4 regions of the Arthrobacter sp. CC3 genome follow, and region 1 is predicted to be linked to each of the others. Evidence: riboswitches for the same ligand, from Rfam matches in the RefSeq annotation. Region 1 holds a riboswitch; each other region holds the start of a gene.
The links. A riboswitch is a leader RNA that binds a small molecule or an ion and turns the genes downstream of it on or off. The one in region 1 is predicted to bind cyclic di-AMP.
Positions count from the first base shown of each region.

Region 2: another riboswitch for cyclic di-AMP. It lies ahead of PV761_RS23295 (hypothetical protein); the one in region 1 lies ahead of PV761_RS22455 (NlpC/P60 family protein).
Region 3: another riboswitch for cyclic di-AMP. It lies ahead of PV761_RS09825 (NlpC/P60 family protein); the one in region 1 lies ahead of PV761_RS22455 (NlpC/P60 family protein).
Region 4: another riboswitch for cyclic di-AMP. It lies ahead of PV761_RS04130 (M23 family metallopeptidase); the one in region 1 lies ahead of PV761_RS22455 (NlpC/P60 family protein).

Region 1 covers NZ_JARCCY010000062.1:10,890-16,018, reverse strand. Annotated here, with positions in the region: gene PV761_RS22475 (DUF5129 domain-containing protein) at 1-613, shown strand, start outside; gene PV761_RS22470 (cupin domain-containing protein) at 816-1,193, shown strand; gene PV761_RS22465 (DUF1918 domain-containing protein) at 1,300-1,494, opposite strand; gene PV761_RS22460 (hypothetical protein) at 1,677-2,234, shown strand; gene PV761_RS22455 (NlpC/P60 family protein) at 2,407-2,994, opposite strand; cyclic di-AMP (ydaO/yuaA leader) riboswitch at 2,998-3,190, opposite strand; gene PV761_RS22450 (polysaccharide deacetylase family protein) at 3,456-4,979, shown strand; gene PV761_RS22445 (hypothetical protein) at 5,005-5,129, shown strand, end outside.
Region 2 covers NZ_JARCCY010000071.1:10,145-15,273, reverse strand. Annotated here, with positions in the region: gene PV761_RS23310 (hypothetical protein) at 1-582, opposite strand, end outside; gene PV761_RS23305 (response regulator transcription factor) at 831-1,571, shown strand; gene PV761_RS23300 (HAMP domain-containing sensor histidine kinase) at 1,573-3,105, shown strand; cyclic di-AMP (ydaO/yuaA leader) riboswitch at 3,243-3,427, shown strand; gene PV761_RS23295 (hypothetical protein) at 3,427-4,206, shown strand; gene PV761_RS23290 (hypothetical protein) at 4,426-4,890, shown strand; gene PV761_RS23285 (dolichyl-phosphate beta-glucosyltransferase) at 5,040-5,129, shown strand, end outside.
Region 3 covers NZ_JARCCY010000013.1:10,625-15,753, reverse strand. Annotated here, with positions in the region: gene PV761_RS09845 (F510_1955 family glycosylhydrolase) at 1-707, opposite strand, end outside; gene PV761_RS09840 (DUF305 domain-containing protein) at 804-1,433, opposite strand; gene PV761_RS09835 (hypothetical protein) at 1,573-2,046, opposite strand; partial or broken gene PV761_RS09830 (HAD-IC family P-type ATPase) at 2,140-2,522, opposite strand; cyclic di-AMP (ydaO/yuaA leader) riboswitch at 2,894-3,059, shown strand; gene PV761_RS09825 (NlpC/P60 family protein) at 3,063-3,803, shown strand; gene PV761_RS09820 (hypothetical protein) at 4,034-4,498, shown strand; gene PV761_RS09815 (copper resistance CopC family protein) at 4,592-5,129, opposite strand, start outside.
Region 4 covers NZ_JARCCY010000004.1:199,186-204,314, forward strand. Annotated here, with positions in the region: gene PV761_RS04120 (hypothetical protein) at 1-137, opposite strand, end outside; partial or broken gene PV761_RS04125 (IS1380 family transposase) at 498-1,891, opposite strand; gene PV761_RS04130 (M23 family metallopeptidase) at 2,035-2,796, opposite strand; cyclic di-AMP (ydaO/yuaA leader) riboswitch at 2,802-3,004, opposite strand; gene PV761_RS04135 (hypothetical protein) at 3,149-3,292, opposite strand; gene PV761_RS04140 (four-helix bundle copper-binding protein) at 3,885-4,298, shown strand; gene PV761_RS04145 (hypothetical protein) at 4,823-5,129, opposite strand, start outside.

The DNA.
Region 1 (5,129 bases):
GTCTGCGGAACTGGATGCGCTCGATGACGTCATAGCGGACACCAACGCCCTGCTGAACCGGGGGTCGGCGTGGGCGCCGGCGTGGGACCGGCAGCTGGCGCCGTTCCGCAGCGACCTGGCCGGCATTGAACAGATGCTCAGCAGGCGCCATGCCAGGGGCGACTCGGCGACGGCATCGGCGCTCCGGTCTTTCCGCGACCAGAGCCACCGTGACATCGAGCGCTGGTCGGCCGAACTCGCCGAGGGCAGCATCAGCCCCGAAACTGCCCTGGACCGGCTGCGCGATGCCCGGACCCACCTGACCGAACTGCTGAAGGACCACGCGGACACAGTGATCGCGGGCTTCGCGAAGAACGAGCGTGAAGCCAAATTGATGCGCGAGGGAATGGACAACGCCCAGGCCGGCACCAGGGCCAAGGATGGCCGCGCTTACGAGCCCAGCATCCTGGGCACTGTCTATCCGTCGTACTACTTTTTCTCGGTCCCGGCTTTCAATACCGGATTCAGCACCGGCGTGGGCAGCGTCAGCACCGCCCGGGGCGGCGGGAGCACCACCGGCTATGGCGCAAGCGGCGGCAGTTTCTCGGGGTCCGGGAGTTCGTCCAGTTTCTAGGCCCGGGAATGTCGGCGGGCGGCCGCCGGTGTTCCGCCTCGGGGTCTCGACAAGAATCCGGGATCGGAGGAAGCTGGGCATCGTAAGTCGATCGCTACATCGGTTCGCCGCATGGGTTCAGGCCCGGTAAACCGACTCCGCTGGCCGGTCGCCGTTGTGGCCCGGACAGCCCCATCCGCAACTCTGATTGATGGAGAGAGCCATGACCACGAATGTTGTCGCTCAACTCGCAGTGAAGTCGCACAATTCTCCGGACGAACAGCGCCGCCCCGACAAGACGGAAGTGGATCTTGTCTCCGTCGACGCCTACACCATCGGAAGGTTCAAATTTGAACCCGGCTGGCGCTGGTCCGAGTGCATCAAACCCGTTGTTAAGACCGAATCATGCCAGCTGAGCCATGTTGGTTTTTGCGTTTCCGGCAAACTCACCGTCCAGACCGCTGACGGCAACCAGATCAACATCGCCGCACATGACTCCTACAGCATCCCGCCGGGGCATGACGCATGGGTCGAAGGGGACGAACCCTTTACCGGTGTGGAGTTCGTCAGCGCCGCAGTCTTCGCCAAGTCACCCGAGTAACCGGCCGCGAGTAGCCGGCCGCGCCGGAGTAGCCAGGCGCTAAACAGCCCGGTTGGCTGCGGCGCAACTACCGCATCGGCGCAACTACCGCAGCACTAGTGCGGGTTCACTGCTGCGGGTGGATCTTGTCAATCACGAAGTCCCCGCCGGGGATGACAGTGGTCTGATGGCCGTCGTCGAACCGCACCACGTACGGCGGCGCTCCATCCGCGCCGTGAACCTCAACGATCTGGCCGTGCCGCTCCGACGATCCGACCGTCTTGCCCCGGATCGTGATCCGGTCTCCCTGGGTTGCCTTCATGGCAATCACCTCCAAGAACCAGAGTACGAGCCTCGGGGCGGGGATAACAGGGCCGTTGCGCACTGGAAGTTCGAGGGCGCACGGCTGGGGAAACGACTGAACTGGCCATGTCACGGGACCGAGGGGGACCTGCAATGGCGGAGGAGAAACCCACCAACTGGTGGGCTACGCTGCCCGGCTTGATGACCGCCGCAGCAGCTGTGATCACCGCTCTGACGGGGCTGCTGCTCGGGCTGGGACAACTGGGGGTGTTCGATGCCGGCCGGCCGGCGGCTTCGACGGCGAGCGCCTCCGGTACGGCTTCCCCGGGCGCTTCTGCCGGCACCGCACAGCCAGGGGCTGGTGCGTCATCGTCCGGGTCCGGGTCCGGCACAGGAAGCGGCGCGGGATGGAAGGTAACCCTGCCGACCGAGCGCACGTACAGGGCCGCCGACGTCGAATATGAAATTCTCGGCGCGAGTGCGCGCCCCGATGTGTCCGGCAAAATTGCACTGACCCTCACGCTCAGGTGCACCAACCACGGCCGGTATGACCTCAACTTCTGGGACTCAACGTTCAGGCTGAACGTCGGTGGCGTCAGTTACTCCCCCGATCCCGGCCTGAACGAGCTGGTGGCGGGCGATTCGAGCAAGTCGGGTGACGTCCGATTCACCGTTCCGGCGGACACCCGCGAGGCGCTGCTGCGCATTAAATTTGCGGAAGGCGAGAGCTCGGCCCGGCTCGCCGTCTCGCCGCCCTGAGGAAACTGAGGAACTGAGGAAACTGAGGAAACCGCGGGCCCGGTCGGAGTGTGAATACGCGGAAGGCCGGCGACCTGCTGCCCCCAAGGCAGCTGATCGCCGGCCGTTGCGCCCGCACTGTGTGCGGGTTACGCCCCCGCTGGTGCGCCCGCTTGATGAAGCGGCGGGGAGGCTAGGCTCCGGCGCGGACGAAGGTCACGCCGCCGGTGGCCGTCAGCCAGGAGAGCGGGTGCGTGACGGTGGCGTTTACGCCGTTCATTCCGCCGCTGATCACCTGGCCGTCGCCGATGTAGATGCCGACGTGGCCGGACTGCACCACCATGTCACCGGGCTGGGGCTCCCCCACCACGGAACCGTAGTTCATGAACTGCATGGGCCCGAGGTCGCCCACCGGAATACCGGCTGAGCCAAGGGCCTTTTCCACCATGGCGGTGCAGTCCTGGGTGATGCCCAGCTGCGCGTAGGCGGCAGAAACCATGGCCGCATTGACACCGCCGGCAGCAGGCGCAGGGGCGGAAGCGGGCACCGCGGCCTGGACCTGCACGGAAACAGCGGGAGCAGCAGGCGCCGGAGCTGAGTCACGTTCCGCAGGGGCCTCAGCGGCCTGCGCAGCCATGCCGCTGGACAGAACCAGGCCCGAGGCAGCGGCTATGACCGCAACCTGCCGGCCCGCCCTGCTCCGACCGCCGGCCGAAGTGGCCCCGGAGCGCCCCGCGGGCGCGGTTGAGCGATGATGAGCGGGCAGTTTACGTGAAAGCATGAATTAACCTCTCCCGATGCCTGCGAGGTTAGCTGTCGGATTCGGATGGGAGACACCCGGCCGCAGCGGCCGTCCGCAGTGCGGATGGCGTGCGGCTTCACCCCGAAGACCTGCCCAAACTATGCAGGTCAAAAGTGGTTTCCCCGTCCCTGCCGGATGGTTTTGATCGGATCCCGGACCGCGGCAGGGTTAGGCAATCCGCCCGGGAGTGCCGGTATCTGAGACAACGGGCACCGTTCCACCGTACGTGGGTCACCGCCGGAATGTCACATCAAGGTAACGGGGCCGCCGGGCGCTCCCCCGGCGGCCCTGCGGCCCGGCACAGGCGACCCCCCGCAGGTAGCGGTACTCCACATATACTTGGATCTGCGGTTTGTCAAATTCGAGTGTTTTCCAATGACCCCGCGAGGCGTAGTCTACGTGCATGTTCTTGCGGGGGGACTCACATGCCTGGAGGAATCATGCGTTGGTCAAATCGCTTTATCCAACACCAGCCACGTCATGTGGCGGAACTCCCGGCGCCTGTGGCCGGGTCTAGGCACAGCCATAGGCACTGGGTCGCCATCCTCGGAGCGCTGCTGCTGGCCGTCAGCACGGTGGCGGGTGTCGCTGGCACAACGAAAGCGGCGGCCCCGACCATCGTCAGCCTCACCTTCGACGACGCTATCGGCAACCAGGCCGCCGCCGCGCAGGTGATGAAAACCCACGGGCTCGTGGGAACGTTCTTCATCACAACTTCCTGGGTGGGCTCATCCGGATTTCTCAGTCAGGCGGATCTGAACACTCTGGCCGCTGACGGCAATGAGATCGGCAGCATCAGCGTGACCCATCCGGACCTAACCACACTCAGCGCCGCAGACGTCCGTGCGGAAGTCTGCAACAGCAAGACGACGCTTGAAGGCTGGGGTTTCACCGTCAGGAACTTCGCTTATCCGTTCGCCGCGCAAAATGCGACCGCCCAGTCGGCGGTCCGCGATTGCAACTACGCCAGTTCCAGGGGCTTGGGTGACCTGCGCTCGCCGGCCAGTTGCGCCACCTGCCCCGTTGCGGAGACGCTACCGCCGGAAAATCCCATGGTCACCAAGGCTCCGGACCAGGTCGACGGCACGTGGACTCTGGCGGATCTGCAGGCTCGTGTGACCGATGCGGAAACGACCGGCGGGTGGGTGCAGCTGACCTTCCATCAAATCGCTGTGGGAACCGACCCCAGCGTGACAATCAGCCCTGCCCTTTTTGAATCGTTCGTCGTCTGGCTGGCCGCGCGGACAGCAAACGGTACGACGTCGGTCCGCACAGTCGCGCAGGCATTGGGCCAGTCCCCTGCCCCCTCACCCTCACCCTCACCCTCACCCTCACCCTCACCTTCGCCCTCACCTTCTCCGTCTCCGTCGCCGTCGCCGTCGGGCTCGTTCACGGACGTTCCGGCGAACGCACAGTTCTTCACGGAGATCAGCTGGCTCGCCTCGCAGGGGATTTCCACCGGCTGGATTGAAGCGAACGGAACCAGCACCTACCGTCCGGCGCTCGCCGTCAACCGCGATGCCATGGCCGCCTTTATGTACCGTCTCGCCGGAAGTCCGGCGTTCACACCGCCCGGCACCTCGCCGTTCATCGACGTCACGCCACAAACGCAGTTCTACAAGGAAATCTCCTGGCTATCGTCGAGGGGCATTTCCACCGGCTGGGATGAAGGCAACGGCGCCAGGTCGTATCGGCCGCTACAGACGGTGAACCGGGACGCCATGGCTGCCTTCATGTATCGCTTTGCCAGCAGCCCCGCCTACAACGCGCCGGCCAGTTCCCCGTTCAGCGACCTCGTCCCGCAGACGCAGTTCTACAAGGAGATCACCTGGCTCGCGTCAATGAACATCTCCACCGGCTGGGATGAAAGTAACGGCACCAAGACGTTCCGTCCCGTCCAGCCCGTGAGCAGGGATGCCATGGCGGCCTTTATGTACCGCTACAACACCGCCTTCCCAAGGTAGGACACGGCATGGAGCGGAATTCCAGGTGAAACACTATTGCGTGGCGATCTGCCAGCTGAGCGATCAGCCACCGGAGGACTTCGACGTCAATACCGAGCTCCTGGTCCTTGAGGGCAAGGAACTCCATGTGGCGACGTGGGACGCGGAGCC
Region 2 (5,129 bases), on a different contig from region 1:
GACCGTCCCCTGCTGTTCAACTTTGGTGACGTAGGCGCCGTCCTGGAGGATGACGTACTCGGAGTGGACGGCGGCAGATACTCCGCTGCCCATTCCACCGAGGCCTTCCGGGGCGAAGTTTCCGGGACCGCCGCCCTGGGCCGGCATCCCGCCGTCGGCAAACCCGCCCTGCGCCCCGCCACGGGCGCCCGGCAGCGTTTCCTGCAGTGCGCCTGCGTCGGCCGTGCCGTCGGCGGCGTCGGCCGACGCGGAACTGGTCGTCAAGGCATAGATTCCCACGCCGGCCCCGCCCGCAAGGACAGCCGCCGCTCCGGCCACTACCACCCCGCGCTTCATGGTCCACGGTTTCGAAGTGCCGTCCGGGGCAGGCCAGCCGCCGGGCTGTCTGGGCGAGCCCCATCCGGCCGCCGGCGGGAAACCGGAGCCAGCGGCCGACGACGGCGTTCCCCACCCACCGCCCTGCCCGCCACCCGCGGGGCTGCTGGCAAGGCCGCGCACAGCGCCGGCATCCTGAAGCGGCTTGCCTTCCGTTGTCCCGTCAGCATCGCTCTCCGGTACAGGCGTGGGGTGGTTGTTGTTCATGGCGTTCTCCTGGGGCAGGGGGCTTGGTCCACTCCAGACTCCGAAGGGTTCCTGTGCGGGGCCTGTGCGGGACAAGAGGTCAAGCTGTGACCTTTCCAATGCCCCTTTCCGCCTCGCGAAGGCGGCCGATCCGCACCGGTCGGCCAGACAAGGGCCCGTCCGCGCGTTCAGCTCGCTAGGCTGGGATTCACAGCTGGCACACAGGATCCCCATAGCGCCGGCTCAACCGCAGATCGGAGAGTTGTCCCATGGCCACTTCGCACTCCATGACTAACAACCTTCCCCAGCTCACCCACCCGGACGGCTCCCCCATCCGGGCTTTGGTGGTGGACGACGAACCCAGCCTCTCCGAGCTTATGAGCATGGGCCTGCGGATGGCAGGCTGGTCCGTAGCCGTCGCGGGAGACGGTCCCGAAGCCGTGAAGCTGGCCAAGGAGTTCCGCCCGGATGTCCTGGTGCTGGACGTGATGCTCCCGGGGTTCGACGGCGTCGAGCTGCTCACCAGGATCCGCGCCTTCGCGCCGGAGGTGCCTGCGCTCTTCCTGACGGCGAAGGATGCCGTCCAGGACCGCATCCTCGGCCTGGCCGCCGGCGGCGACGATTACGTCACCAAGCCCTTCAGTATGGAAGAGGTGCTCCTCCGCCTGCACCGGCTGGTCCAGCGCTCCGGGGTGGCCGCCATGGACACCGCCGAACTGGTGGTGGGCGACCTCGTCCTCAACATCGACACTCGTGAAGTGACCCGCGCCGGCGAGGAACTGCAGCTGACGGCCACGCAGTTTGAACTCCTCCGTTACCTCATGGAAAACCCCAAGCGCGTGGTCAGCAAGGCCCAGATCCTGGACCGTGTGTGGGACTACGACTTCGGCGGCCAGGCCAATATCGTGGAGCTCTACATTTCCTACCTGCGCAAGAAGGTGGATGCCACGCACCCGCCCATGATCCACACCGTCCGCGGCGCAGGCTACGTCATCAAACCGGCGGATTGAGGTGCCCACGCTTTCCGGCGAGATCCGCAAGGACCGCCGCCGCTGGCTCGATCCGTCCACGTGGCACCTCCGCACCCGGCTGGTGCTGGTGGCCATGGCGTTGCTGGTGGCCATCTGCGGCGCCATTGGCCTGTTCAGCTACGCGTCCATGGATTCCTTCCTGACCAAGCAGCTCGACGATCGCTTAAGCCAGGCCTCAAGGCTCTCCAACGAAGCGGGCAGGCCACGGCTCGGCAACCCGGCCGGCAGGCCCGACCCGCTGGAGGGCAAGGGCCAAGGAATCGGAACCCTCATTGCCCGGATCGACAACGGAAATGTCAGCACCGCCGGGTTCCTGGCCAACGACGCCACGACCGCATCGCTCTCGGCCGAGGACGACCAGGTCCTGTTGGCCCTCCGGCACGACGCAAGCCCGGTTGACCGGACACTGTCCACCGGCTCCTACCGCCTGGTTGCCGTGGAAGCGCAGTACGGGGACGTGATTGTCACCGGGCTCCCCCTCGATGAAAAGCAAAACACGCTCAACTCTCTGGTGTGGACCATGGTGATCGTGTCGATGGGAGGGCTGGTCCTGATCGGCCTGGCCGGAACGGTCCTCATCCGCCGCACCATGAAACCGCTCGAGCAGCTGTCTGAGGTGGCCACGCAGGTTTCGAACATGCCGCTCGACGCCGGCGAAGTGGCACTGGCGGTCCGGGTACCGCCGTCGAACGCGCACCCCGGAACTGAAGTGGGCAGCGTTGGCCACGCCCTCAACCTCATGCTGGACAACGTGTCCAAGGCACTCGAGGCCCGGCAGCAGAGTGAGACGAAGGTGCGCCAGTTCGTGGCGGACGCTTCGCACGAGCTACGCACGCCGCTCACTGCCATCCGCGGCTACACAGAACTGATGCGGATGACCGAGGACTTCACGCCTGACGGCAAGAAATCGCTCGCCAGGGTACAGAGCCAGTCGGAACGGATGACCACCCTGGTGGAGGATCTCCTGCTGCTGGCACGGTTGGACGAAGGCCAGCCGCTCAAGATCAGCGACGTGGACCTGACGCAACTGGTGGTGGAAACCGTCAGCGACGAGAAGGTCATGGCGCCGGACCGCGTCTGGCAGCTTGAACTGCCGGACGAGCCCGTTGTGGTCCGCGGCGACGCCAAGCAGCTGCACCAGGTGCTGGCCAATCTCCTCTCCAATGCCCGCAAGCACACGGACCCCGGAACCACCGTGGTCACCGGCGTGATGCGGTCCGCCGACGGCAGTGCCGTGGTGACCGTGACGGACAACGGTGCGGGGATACCGCCGGAGTTCGTCGACCGGGTCTTTGCCCGCTTTGCCAGGGCGGACGCCGCCCGCACCAGTCCGGCCCGCTCCGCTTCAGGTGCGGGCGCCGGCGGCGCAGCCGCGTCCGAAGGAACCAGCGGACTGGGCCTGTCGATCGTGCAGTCCATCGTGGAAGCGCACGGCGGAACCGTCGAGGTAAATTCCCGCCCGGGCCGCACCGAGTTCGCCCTCCGCCTGCCCTGCGAGCCGCCGGCAGCCTAACTCCGGTTCCAGAGCGGCGAGCCAGCCGTTCCGGCGCAAGTCAACGCGCCGCCGTCGTGATCCTCGTTACCGAAATGTGACTTAAGCGCGATACTCCTGTACCGTTTTTAGAGTGCGGCCACCGTTCTAGCCGCATATCCGGATGGACGCCAAACTCTGCCGCTACCCGGATTTCCTCATGATTAGGCAGAGGCGGGGGACCCAGGTCTCCGGGCATCTTGCACAGCCGCCCTCGGGGTGAAGCCGACACGTGAAGTTCCGTGCGGCCGGATGACCTCATCCGAACCCGACAGCTAACTCCGCCGGCATCGAGAGGCAACCATGACTAAATCCACGCTAGAAGTACGTCCGGAGCGCGCTTCCGACGAGTCCAAGACGCCTGCGGAACGTTCGCGCCACCGCGCCGAGCCAGCCACCACCGCATCCCCATTGGCCCGGCTTGCTGCCGGACTGCAGGGTTCCGGCCGCCGCGCCGCTGTAGTAGCCACGGCCTGCGCCGTCCTGATCGGAGTCGGCGCCGCCGGCCAGGCTTCAGAACCTGCAGCCCCGGCTACGTCTGCAACCGGCGAAGCCAGCGCCGCAACCGCAAACGCCGAGTCGAAGCTCGCGTTCGAAAAGATCCTGGTATCGGCCATGCCCGCCCCGGCGTCCGTCAGCCTGGCAGCTCAGTCGTCCGACGTGCAGCCGGCACCGGAGGAGAAGTCCGCACCGGAAGCACCGGCACCCGCGCCTGCACCCGCACCTGCTGCGGCCCCGGCACCGGCTCCTGCCCCGGCACCGCCAGTAGCCGTGGACGACCCCGCAGCTGCCCAGGCGTACGCCGCCTCGCAGCTCGGTACCTACGGCTGGGCGGCCGACCAGATGCAGTGCCTGACCACCCTGTGGACCAAGGAATCCGACTGGAAGACCACAGCCACGAACGCCAGCAGTGGCGCGTACGGCATTGTCCAGTCCCTGCCGGCCGAAAAGATGGCCAGCGCCGGATCCGACTACCTGACCAACTTCCGTACCCAGATCAATTGGGGCTTGAACTACGTGAAGGAACGGTACGGTTCCCCCTGTGGCGCCCTGAACTTCCACTACGCCAACAACTGGTACTAAGCCGGCGCACCCTCGCCGGACTTGGTCCGCATGAGCCGAAGGCCCCGAATCCACGCGATTCGGGGCCTTCGGCTGTTTTGCGGGATTTGGCTCCCCCCGTTCCCGGGGCCACAAGGTTTTCACAAGGTTGTGGAGTGACTCTGGGTCGCCGCCGCTTTCCATCGTCTTCCAAGCGGCGGCCGGCCCCCGGGCCGTCGTCAAGATGCAGGGAGCACAACAATGAAAAAATGGTTAGTTCCGACGGCCGTCCTGGCCTCAATCTTCGCGGCTGCCGCGCCGGCCGTTGCTGCCCCTTCCGGCCCGCCGATCACTGTGGACGGACCCGCTTCATTCATGAACTGTGGTTTTCTCGTCACCGGTGAAGTCACCGGTAAGGCCAAAAACATCACGACTCCCTCAGGGGACATCATCAGCACTTCTCCCGGGCTGAAGATCACCCTGACGGGGCCAAACGGAAAGCCCCTGAAATTGGTCATCACCGGAGTCCTCTTCTTTTCGTTCCCCAGCGAGAATGTGGTCGAAGTGAGAGCGACCGGCAATAACCTCCTCCAACTCCCCTCCCCTGACGGGCTCGTCCTCACGCGGGGGAATGTCAACTTCTCCGTGGACTCCGACGGCAACGAATTGCGGAGATTCTCCGGGGCCGGCACGGCAACGAACATCTGCTCGCTGTTGGGGCCCTGACGCACCATCCGCGGCGGCGGTGCGTCCACCAATGACGGTGGGCGCACCGCCGCCGTCTCCTTGCCCGTTTCCAGACAACGGCAAAATCCCACAGGAGCTGCACAGCTTTGGCCTAAATCCTTCATATCCGCCGGTCGCATAGTGGAACCATGACGCTCACTGACCAGGCCGCGGGATCCATACTCCAACCGCAATCGCAGCCGCGGGCCGTCGTCGATCTTCCGTCCGGCAGCGTTTCG
Region 3 (5,129 bases), on a different contig from region 1:
TGGACGGTTCCGTCGGGTTCGGCTCCCGCCACTTCCGCCGCGGTAGCGAAGGCGGCGAACTGGATGACCGGCCCTGACTCCACCGCCGCCCACGTGGTGCCGCCGTTGGTGGAGCGCTGGATTCCTTCCTGGGTGGTGGCCAGAACGGTGTCACTGCCAGGGTGCCCTGCCAGGACTGCCGGGGCGAACCCTGCTGACACGGTTTTCCAGGTCTTGCCGTCAGGGCTGGTGCGCAGCGTTCCGTCGAATGCCACGATCCCGGACTTGGTGGTGGTCATGGCGTGGAAGTCTGATTCGCCTTGCCGGGAAAGCTGTTCCCAGGTCTTTCCCCCGTCGACGGTCTTGAGGAGACCGAGGGGGTTGGGCAGGTTGGATCCGGCTCCCGGGTGGCCCGAGGCATAGAAGATGCCGGAATCCTTGCCGGCGGTGAAGCCCATCAGGTCGTTGGTGCCGCCGATCTTGCTGGCGGGCTGTTTGCTCACATCGAACAATCCGTCGTGCGTGGCCAGCAGGACCTGGCTGGTGTCACCGCTGACGGTCAGCCCATGGACGTGGCTGCTGGGAAGGCCGCTGCCGGCCTGCCCGGTTGATGATGCGCCGGCTGCCTGCCCAGTGGAGGGCGTGCAGGCGGCAAGGGCCAGGACGAGCGCGGCGGCTCCGGCCAGCACGGCTGAGGACCGTGACATGGTTTTGGATGAGATAGGCATGAAAACTCCGAGTGTTGGGGGACGAAAAGGGAGAGTGCAGGGCCGGGCACCGGCCTTGCCGCACGTGGGCGGCGGGCCGGCACCCGAAGGTGATGGTTACAGGGTGGCCAGCAGCTTTTGCATTTCCTGGATTTCTGCTTCCTGCGCGGCGACAATGTCCTTGCTGAGCTGGACCGCGTCGGCGTTCTTGCCGGCCGTGTTTTCGGTCTTGGCCATCATGATCGCACCTTCATGGTGGGCGGTCATCTGCTTCAGGAAGAGCCGGGCCGCATCGCTACCCTGGGCGGCGTCGAGCTTCTGCATGTCCGCGTCGCTCATCATGCCGGTCATGCTGTGGCTGGAGGGCATCGTGGCGGTCTCGTTCCAGCTCTTGAGCCAGCCGGTCATTGTCTCGATTTCGGGGCCTTGGGCTGCCTTGATCTTGGTGGCCAGCGCGGTGACGGACGCCGGGATGTCTTTCTTCTTGAGCATCGTGTCGCTCATTTCCACGGCCTGGGTGTGGTGCGGGATCATCGTCTGCGCGAACGTGACGTCCGCGGTGTTGTGGTCCGCGGCGGCTGCCGTTGCGCTGCCGGGGATGCTGCTGGCTGTCGCGCTGGAGCTGCCGTGGTCCATGCCGGGCGTGGAGGTGCCGGAGGGTCCGGCTCCGGATCCGGAGGCGCAGCCGGCCAAGGCGATGGCCGCGGCGATGCCGGTGACGGAAAGGGTCAGAAACTTCTTAGTCATGAGATCAGGTCCTTCATACATCAGCTGGCGCGCAAGGGCGCCTGAGGAATACGTGCATCAGTGATGCACCCGACGGTCCGCTTGGGACTGTCAGGGTAAAGGGGGCATGCGCCGGGAGGGTGGCGGCGCGGGGCCTCTTTTACGTCCTGCTGATGGACAGCTCACAAGGCGAAGGGCTGCCGGGAAGATAGGACCACTGGCCGGTGACGGCACCTGCTGCGGTGTTGTTGCTGTTGCCCAGCACGTTGGTGCCTGGCGGCGGCGCGGCCATGGACGCGGTTTTCGCCGAGGGAGTGCAGGCAGTCGTCATGGCCTGCATGCTGGTGCAGTCACCCGACTCTGAACACTGCTCAACGGCGACCCCGGCCATGTTCTGCCCTGCAGAGGCATGGTCAGGGACCGTGCCGGATTCCGCCGGGTGTCCGGTGTGGTCAGGGGATGCTTCCGTGGTGTGCGCGTCGGCGGCTGGCGTGGCTGAGGCCGGGGAGTGCATGGCGTGGGTGCCGGTGAGGACGTGCATGCCGAAGATTCCAGCGATGATGGCCAGCACCGCGGCGACCAGACCCGCACGGCGAAGGAACCCCGGCGCCTGGCGGTGAGCTGTTGCGGTCATGACGTTCCTCCTTTCGATGCGGCTCTGGTGTCGCTTCTAGGCTACCGGCCACGGGGCGATGCGGTGCTCCCCTGGCCGGTAGCGCCTCTTGGGTCAACGAACCTCGGATGGGTTCAGTTTCACCCGTCGCAGCAGCTGCGCATTGAGCGCGACCACGATGGTGGAGACAGACATCAGGACCGCGCCGGCGGCGCGGGAGAGCACGACGCCTGCGAAGGCGAGCACCCCGGCGGCCAGGGGCACGGACAGGACGTTGTAGCCGGTGGCCCAGATGAGGTTCTGCCACATCTTCCGGTAGCTGGCCCGCGACAGGTCCACCATGGACAGCACCGCCCGAGGATCATTTCCCGCCAGGACCACTCCGGCTGATTCCATGGCCCGTCGGTCCCGGCGCCGATCGCGATGCCGACCTCTGCTCTGGCCAGCGCCGGGGAGTCATTGACCCCGTCGCCCACCATGGCGACCTTCATCCCCCGCCTCTACCGCAGCACTGCCGCTTTCGCCGCCCGGAGATGGGTGGCCCTGCTCTTTCTCTGCTGCCTCACAGTGAAGGGGCCCCAAGTCGCCCCATCACCAGTGCCCGCACGGAAGGGTCTGGCCTCTTATTAGGTTTCTTCCAGCGCGCCGCTGACGAGGGCTGAGGGTGTTCCTCGGCACGGCCGAGCATGCGAATCCGAGCCAGCACCGATGAAACACCTCCATCCTCCCTGTCCTGCTTTAGGGAACACATGCTTCCGTCCCGTTATGCAAATGTGACAAAGTGCCGGGTTTTCGAGTACGGTCGAACGCGTGCCGGTTTCTCCGAATGCGGCACTCCTGAGCAGATTGCCTAGCTCTGCCGCTGCCCGGGATCCGTTCGCAAAATTCGTCCGGCAGAGACGGGGAACCCAAGAGTGGCCTGCTTCGGGCAGGCCTTGGGGTGAAGCCGCGCTTCCGGCCTTGCGCTGGAACTGCGGCCGGGTGTCTCCCATCCGAATCCGACAGCTAACCTCGCAGGCAGTGGGAGAGGCCCTTTCATGTCCATTCGCCGTACTCACGGCCGCCACCGCGCGGTTCCCGTCCAGACCAGCGCCCTTGCGGTCCTGTCCAAATCCGTCGCTGACAACGCCGGCGGTGTGGGCCGACAGGCGGCCGTCATTGCCGCAGCTTCCGGACTCGTCCTGACCAGCGGCGTTGCTGCGCAGGCAGCTGAGGCCCCGGCCCAGCGCGACGCGGAGCCGACCTCGTACCTGGAGGTCACCAGCCAGGTACAGGCTCCGCTCAGCGCAGATGCCACGGTCCAGATTTCCTTCGAACGTCCTGCCGTGGAGACCACGCCCGCCCCTGTTGTAGAAGCACCCAAACCCGTCGCCGTTGCGAAGGCTGCTGCGCCGGCCAAGGCTCAGATCACCGTCACGCCCGCTGCGGCCGCGCCGGTGGCCGCCCCGGCAGCAGGCGGAGTCAACGCGACGATGGTTTCCGCCGCCTACGCCCAGATCGGCATGATCCAGGACTGCACACGACTGGTGGAAAACGCCCTTAACGCTGCCGGGATCCCCGTCGGAGACCTCGGCCCCATGCAGTTCATGAATTACGGGACCGTCGTGAGTGACCCGCAGCCCGGTGACATGGTCATGCAGCCCGGACACGTCGGCATCTATGTCGGCGACGGCCAGGTCCTCAGCTCCGGTTTGAACGGCAAGAACGAAACGGCTGTCCACCCGCTGACCTGGATGACTTCCAAAGGCTCAGTAACTTTCGTCCGGGCCGGGGCCTAACACCCAACTGAAGGCTGGCGTTTCGTTGCCTTGGGGGCAGCGAAACGCCGACCTTCAGTGTGCCACCCGGTCGATGAGCAGCCCCCACTCCTGCCCGCCCGGCCGGTCGGATCGTTGCATGTTCGATCCAGCGGATGCTGTAACGTCAGGGAAGGTAAAACAGCTGCCACCCCTTACTCAGGCACCACGGCAGTCCTGCGTCCGGCAGTCCCACTTTTCAAAGGAATTTCATGGATACGAACACGCCAGCTCAGGCGTCCAACGCTGGGCCCCTGCCAGGCGGGGACCAGGGCAAAACGGCCGGCATGCCCTTGGGCGCCCGGCGACTGGTGCTCATTGGCGGGCTGTGTATCCCGGTCGGGCTTGTCGCAGGGCCATACCTGTTCGGTATCCAGCTGATCGCTGTCGCCGGTGTCGTGGCGGTCAGTGTTGCCTTGTCTTACGGGATCGGGCCTGCATGGTTCACGCGGTGGCCACGGCTGACAGCCGCGGCCGGCGAGGCCTGGATGGCGGCCACGATCGGCTACTGGCTGACCGTCATGGCCGCTGCTGACGCCTCGGCCCCGGCCCCGGAAATGTCCTCAGTACTGTTCTACACCGGCGTTGCTGCCGTTGTGGTGATGGCGGCAGCAGTTCTGGCCGGTACCGTCGGACGCTTCAGGTCCCGCAGACTTCCCGCCGGAGCAGCCGCTTAACGTCCCGACCGCCTTAAACGACCGGTCCGCAGGGCCCCGGGAGGTGTGCTCATCCCCGGGGCCCTGCGGCCGCAGAAAGCCCGGTGCTCTGGTTCAGGCGCCGCTGTCGCCTGTCCGCTCCCGGCGGCGGGACAGATAAATAAGGCCGCCGATGACCGCCAGGACGATGGCGGCGATGCCGACCGTGAGGAGGGCGTTGCTGTCATCGGGCGGCGGTACGCGGTCCGGCACGGTGTTCGCCGGGGCGCTGGCCGTCGCTGTCGCTGTCGCTGTTGCTGTTGCTGTTGCTGTTGCCGTTGCCGTTGCCGTTGCTGATGCCGGCCCGGTTGCCGCGCCCACAGCCGGGTCCTCGACGGTGAAGGCGAAGGTTCCCTCGATCGGGTGGCCGTCGGAGGAAACGGTGCGCCACAGGACCTTGTAGGGTCCGTTGCTTCCCGGTGTGACGTTGGTTGATATGGTCGGTCCCGCGACCGTGACCTCACCGTTGCTGAGCGTTTTTCCGGTTGAGTCTGTCACCGTGATGATACTCAGGTTCAGGCTTTTCGAATCCGTGGGTGGTTCCGAGAGCGTCAGAGTCACAATCTCCGGGGCCGCGGCCACGGTGGTGTCGCGTTCAGGGGATGTTGACTGG
Region 4 (5,129 bases), on a different contig from region 1:
GTGACCATGAACGCCGTCATCGCGAAACCCAGGAATCCGGGAGTTACCTGATCCGCGTCCAGCCCTGGCCTCAGACCTTCGTTGCCTGGACCCGGTGCCGGCGACGTGGCGAGGGCGTAAAGACCCGCTGCAGCCATTGGGATTTGCACCGTATAGTCCTTTGTCCGGCTCGTTGCGGGCGCCCGCAGATGGCCCTCGTGCCTAATCCGCCCGAGCCCGGAACCATGACTGGCACTGAGCGCGGTCCGTCAGGACCGCAGAGAAACAGGGCAGGACGCACCCGCAACTGTACCGCTTCATCGGGCGGCTGCCGCTTTTGACGCGCAAGCAGTCAGCGCAGCCGCCTAAGCCTTGATCCACCGATCCGCCTGGGCTGATGATCTGAGTCCGGGGTTTTGACGGTTTGCGGGCTGAGGGCATGCCCGGGCGCTGGGCCTCGCTGCCCTTGGTGTTCCACTGGTGGTCCTGTTTGCGCCATGTGGCTGGGTTGACGGGGTTCAGGCAGGTTGCGGCGGCGGGTAAAGAACCTCGAACAAGGCCTGCCAGGCGGCTTTCCAGGGCCAGGCTTCGGGCAGGTGAAGTCGGATGCGTCGGGCGCTGGTGGCGATGCGGGCCGGGACGTGGATGAGTTTGCGGCGGATCGTGCCGGTCCGGGCTTTGCCGAAGGGCCCGGCGGCGAGGAGCCCGGCGGCGCGGGTGAGGTTGTATGCCATGACCGCGGCGACCAGCCATGCCGAGTTCGCGGCGAAAGCACCGAGGGCATATGGGCCAGGGCGCTGTCCTTCAGGTCGGCATTGACCTGCTCGATGATGGCGTGTTTCCGGTGGGTTTTGTCGGCCCTGACGGCGTCCAGGAGTTCGGCGTCCACGGTGGTGAAGAATGCGTGGTGCCGGTGGGTTTCAAACAGGGTGGGTTGTCCGTCGCTGGCTTTCGGGTTCAGTTCCGGGATGCGGCGCACCACCAGCCGGCCGGTGATCTGCTCGGCCTTTTTGCGGGAGCTGAACGCGGTGAACACGGTCTCGGCGACCTCAGCCTTCGAGACCCAGGTGTTGGTGGTCTCGTCGAAGACCGCGTCGGTGTATTCGATGGTTTCCCACGCCGTTTCAGGGATCCCGGCGATGGCGCGTTTGACGGCCGGGTCCATGCGCACGGTCACCGACACGTCCGCCCCGCCGGCCAGGGCGGCGGCCACCGCGGCATGGCCGTAGAAGGCCGAATCGAAACGGCACAGCACCTGCCCGTCGGTCTGCGGACGCTTGAGCGTGGACAGGGCATCAATAATCAGACGCTTGGCTCCCCGGGCCGAGTTCGCCGCGCCCTTGCGCAGCCGTTGGGCGGCGATGACCGGGGCGGTGTCCTTGGTGGAGACCGCGGCCAGCAGGGCGTTCAGCCCGCGGACCCCGGAGTATCCGTAGCCGGAGCCCTGCTTGGCGTAGCCGTGGACCTCGATGATCGTGTCGTCCACGTCCACGAACACAAAGTCACCGGCCGCGGGTGATCCCAGCAAACGTGCCCGACAGGCGAGGTTTCCCAGGAAGCGGGCCGCGACTGCATCGAGCTGGCGCACGTGACCGAACGTGAAGGCCCGCAGGAACGAGCCCAGTGTTGAGGGCGCGTAGCAGGTGGTGAAGAGTCGCTTCATTCCGCCGTGGCGCAGCAGGGCCATGTCATCGATGCTGTCCGCGCCGGCGACCATCCCCGCGACCAGGGAAGCGACCTTCAGTCCGGCGTTCGCGCCCTTGTCCGTGGGCACCGTCAGCCGTTCATGGGCCAGTTCCTGCAGTCCGGCGTCCCGCGCCAATGTCATCACCGGGAGCAGCCCGGCCGAGGACACGAGATTCGCCTCGTCGAAGGAAGCTGACACCGCGGCCGGCTTATAGAAAACTTGCATCTGCGAGATGCTCCTCTTCTTCAGCAAAATTGTTCTGTCGCAAGTCCAATTTTCCCTGAAAAGGCGAGCATCTCGTTCTTAAAACGCCGAAGACGACCCAAACCTCATCGGTGGATCAAGGCTAAGCGGCCGGGGGCCGGGCGTCAGATGAAGGCAGCCGGGTCGACGGTCTGGCCGTTGACCATGACCTCGAAGTGAAGGTGGCAGCCGGTGGAGGCACCGGTTGTGCCTACCCCTGCAATCTGCTGGCCCTGAGCCACGGACTGTCCGGCGGAGACACCGATGCTGGCCAGGTGGTTGTAGGTGGTCTTCAGGCCGTTGCCGTGATCGACGACGATCCGGTTGCCGCTGCCGTACGGGCTCCAGCCGGCCTCGGTGACGGTGCCGGAACCGGCGGCGAAGACCGCCGTCGAGCACGCCCCCGTCAGATCAACCCCGGTGTGCATTTCAGCTGCCGCCCCGGTGATCGGGCTGACCCTGAAACCGAACGGGGAACTGACGCTCATCGACGCGAGCGGGGCACGCAACCCCGTGGATGCCGCCTCAGGCGCGGGGCCAGCCTCAAGCGCCTTGACCGCCCCTGCAGGCTGTACCGGCGCGGGCGCAGGCTGGGAGGTCACCTCCGGGCGGTCAAAGGTGAGAACAGTGTCAGCTGCGGCCGTGACCGCCGCTTCCGGAGCCGGGGCTGCCACGGCCGCTGGCCGGTCCTGGGCCGCAACGCGGCTGCCGGAGTCAGCCTGCGCCGCGGACAGAGCTGTGAGGGCGATCATTCCCGTTACGGCGGCCGTCACCCCGAACTGCTGGCCGCGTAGCCGGAACGTTGGTTCCTGGAAAAACGGACGGCGGCGTGGTGAGGCAGCGGCCGGAAGGGCACGGCGACGGCCGTGTTGTGGCTGGGCAGGCAAGATAGTGGTCCTCTCGGCGCCGGCGAAGTTAGCTGTCGGATTCGGACGAGTGGACTGTCCGGCTGCCCTGCAGGACGCGATCAGGACGCGCAGTCACAGGGTCGGCTTCACCCCAAGGTGCATCATTACGCACCAAAAGTGGGTCCTCCGCCCCCGCCTGAGAAGATCAGGTTCACGGACCGCCGGCGGGGTTTGGCGAAGCGGTCACATCCATACCCGTTGGGGGGGTATGTGTTTATCTAACTTTAGCGAAGCCTCGGCTTAAGTTACAAATCCGTTATCAAAAGCGCTTAAGAGGACAGGGATGGTGACTGGCGGGGCACCGGAAGGTTACGCTGGGCGGGACTTGCCCTCAGGAGAAGACGAGATGGCCCTTAAACGTTCGACGCTTCCACTGCTGGTCCGCAGGCTTGCGGCGCTGCGGGCTGTCCTTTCCTGCGTCGTGATCGTCCTCCTGGCGGCCGGGCCAGTTGCCTTCTGTAATGGACAGGTCCACGTGGTGGGGGTGTCCGACCCTTACGCCGCGGCACAGCGCCAGACTGCGATCCCCGGGGGACAGGAGAACCCTCGGGGACATTCGAACAGAGTGACGCCGGTCGGAGCCCAATCCGCCGCCGACGTGCTCCACGGGGTCCCGCGCAACGGGTGCCACGAGATCGGAGACACCCGTGCACTCAGTCCACGGTCGTGGCCCGTTGCTGTGACCGACGCGGCGCAGCCAAGGCCCGGAACGCTCATCCCTGATTCCGCGGATCCGCGCGCCCTGCCCCCGGCGTCCCACATCGCCAACAGGCCCCAAGCACCGCTGAGCCGGCAGGCGCTAACCCTAACTCAGCTGTCTGTCAGTCGGACGTAGAAGGGCACGTTCTCCCCGTCCGGCCGCGCGAACGCCAGGCCATAGGCCTGCAAGTGGCACCGTTCGACCAGGCGGGCGTAAACACCGCGTGCGGGCCGCCCTTTGGGTCCTGCCTTCAGCGATCAGAAGGAGGCCCGAGAAAGAACATCAGCCAAACAGCCGGCGCATCAGAAAACATCAGCCGGTCTCCGCACCAGGTTCCTCCCATTCAGTATTGGAAAGAGAGACAGAAATGACACACGGAAGCACCCACAAGATGCTCGATGCGTACCCGAAGGATCTGGGCGGCATCGATCAGCACAAGCTCGCCGAATGCATCGCAGCGTGCTTTGACTGCTCACAGGCCTGTACCGCCTGCGCTGATGCCTGCCTCGGCGAAGACATGGTCGCCGAGTTGACCAAATGCATCCGCACCGATCTTGACTGTGCGGACGTCTGCGCGGCCACGGCAAACGTACTCTCCCGCCACACCGGCTATGACGCCAACGTCACCCGCGCGGTGCTGCAGGCCTGCGCCGCCATCTGCAAGGCCTGCGCCGAGGAATGCGAACAACACGCAGGCATGCATGAACACTGCCGGCTCTGTGCCGAGGCCTGCCGCCGTTGCGAAAAGGCATGCAACGAGCTTCTCAGCTCGCTCGGCTGACCCTGCCCCAAGGCCCTGCCCAACGGTGACCGGAGATCCAACGCCTTCCGGCACCCGCGGGAAGGCCTGCCCTGCGGCATCCCGGCCTTAACGATGTCCACACGGACCAGGACGCTGAGCTTGTCTGTCACGGTGCTCCTGCCCCTATGGGGGACGGCCGCGACGCTGCGACCGCCCACGCAAGCCTAGGCATGAACTGTGACGCACGCAACACCCCCCGCACTCATTCAACACATCCCCGGGGTCCGGGACACTGCCGCACGGCCGGAAAATGAACAGGCCCGCACTCCGGGCGGATCGGCGCATCCCAACTGCCCGCTGAGCGGCTCCCGTCCGGGTGTCCGCCGGCATTCCTTGGGAAGGGAGCGTAGCGCCTCATGTCGCTCAGCTTGAAAAATTCCGTGGCGGTACGTCCCTCATTCCCACCGTGATTGCCCAGCACGACAACCTGCCTGTGGTCGCCGCCGGGCATGGTGACGGTATCATTGGTAGTGCCCGAACCGGCGGTGATCGGAACCGAGGAATTAGCCCTGGCTTCGAGACCCGCTGTCAGTCTGCATTCCGCCAGAAACGGGACGGAATTCCCACGTATAAGAGCCGTCAGCCTTGAGGCTCATCCGTAGGTGACCCCATGTGTCAGTGAACTTCCGCTCCGAATATGCGGGATTACTGGTGAACGTCCGCAGGCCGATTCCGCCGGTGGATGCCTGAAATTGCTGCATGCCGTCCGCGACGCACTGGCCCGCGTTGTTAACCGGGCAGGTCCGCTCATAATTATGTTGCGCACCGGACAGAATGATTTTAACGCGGTTCGCCCAGAACACATCAATC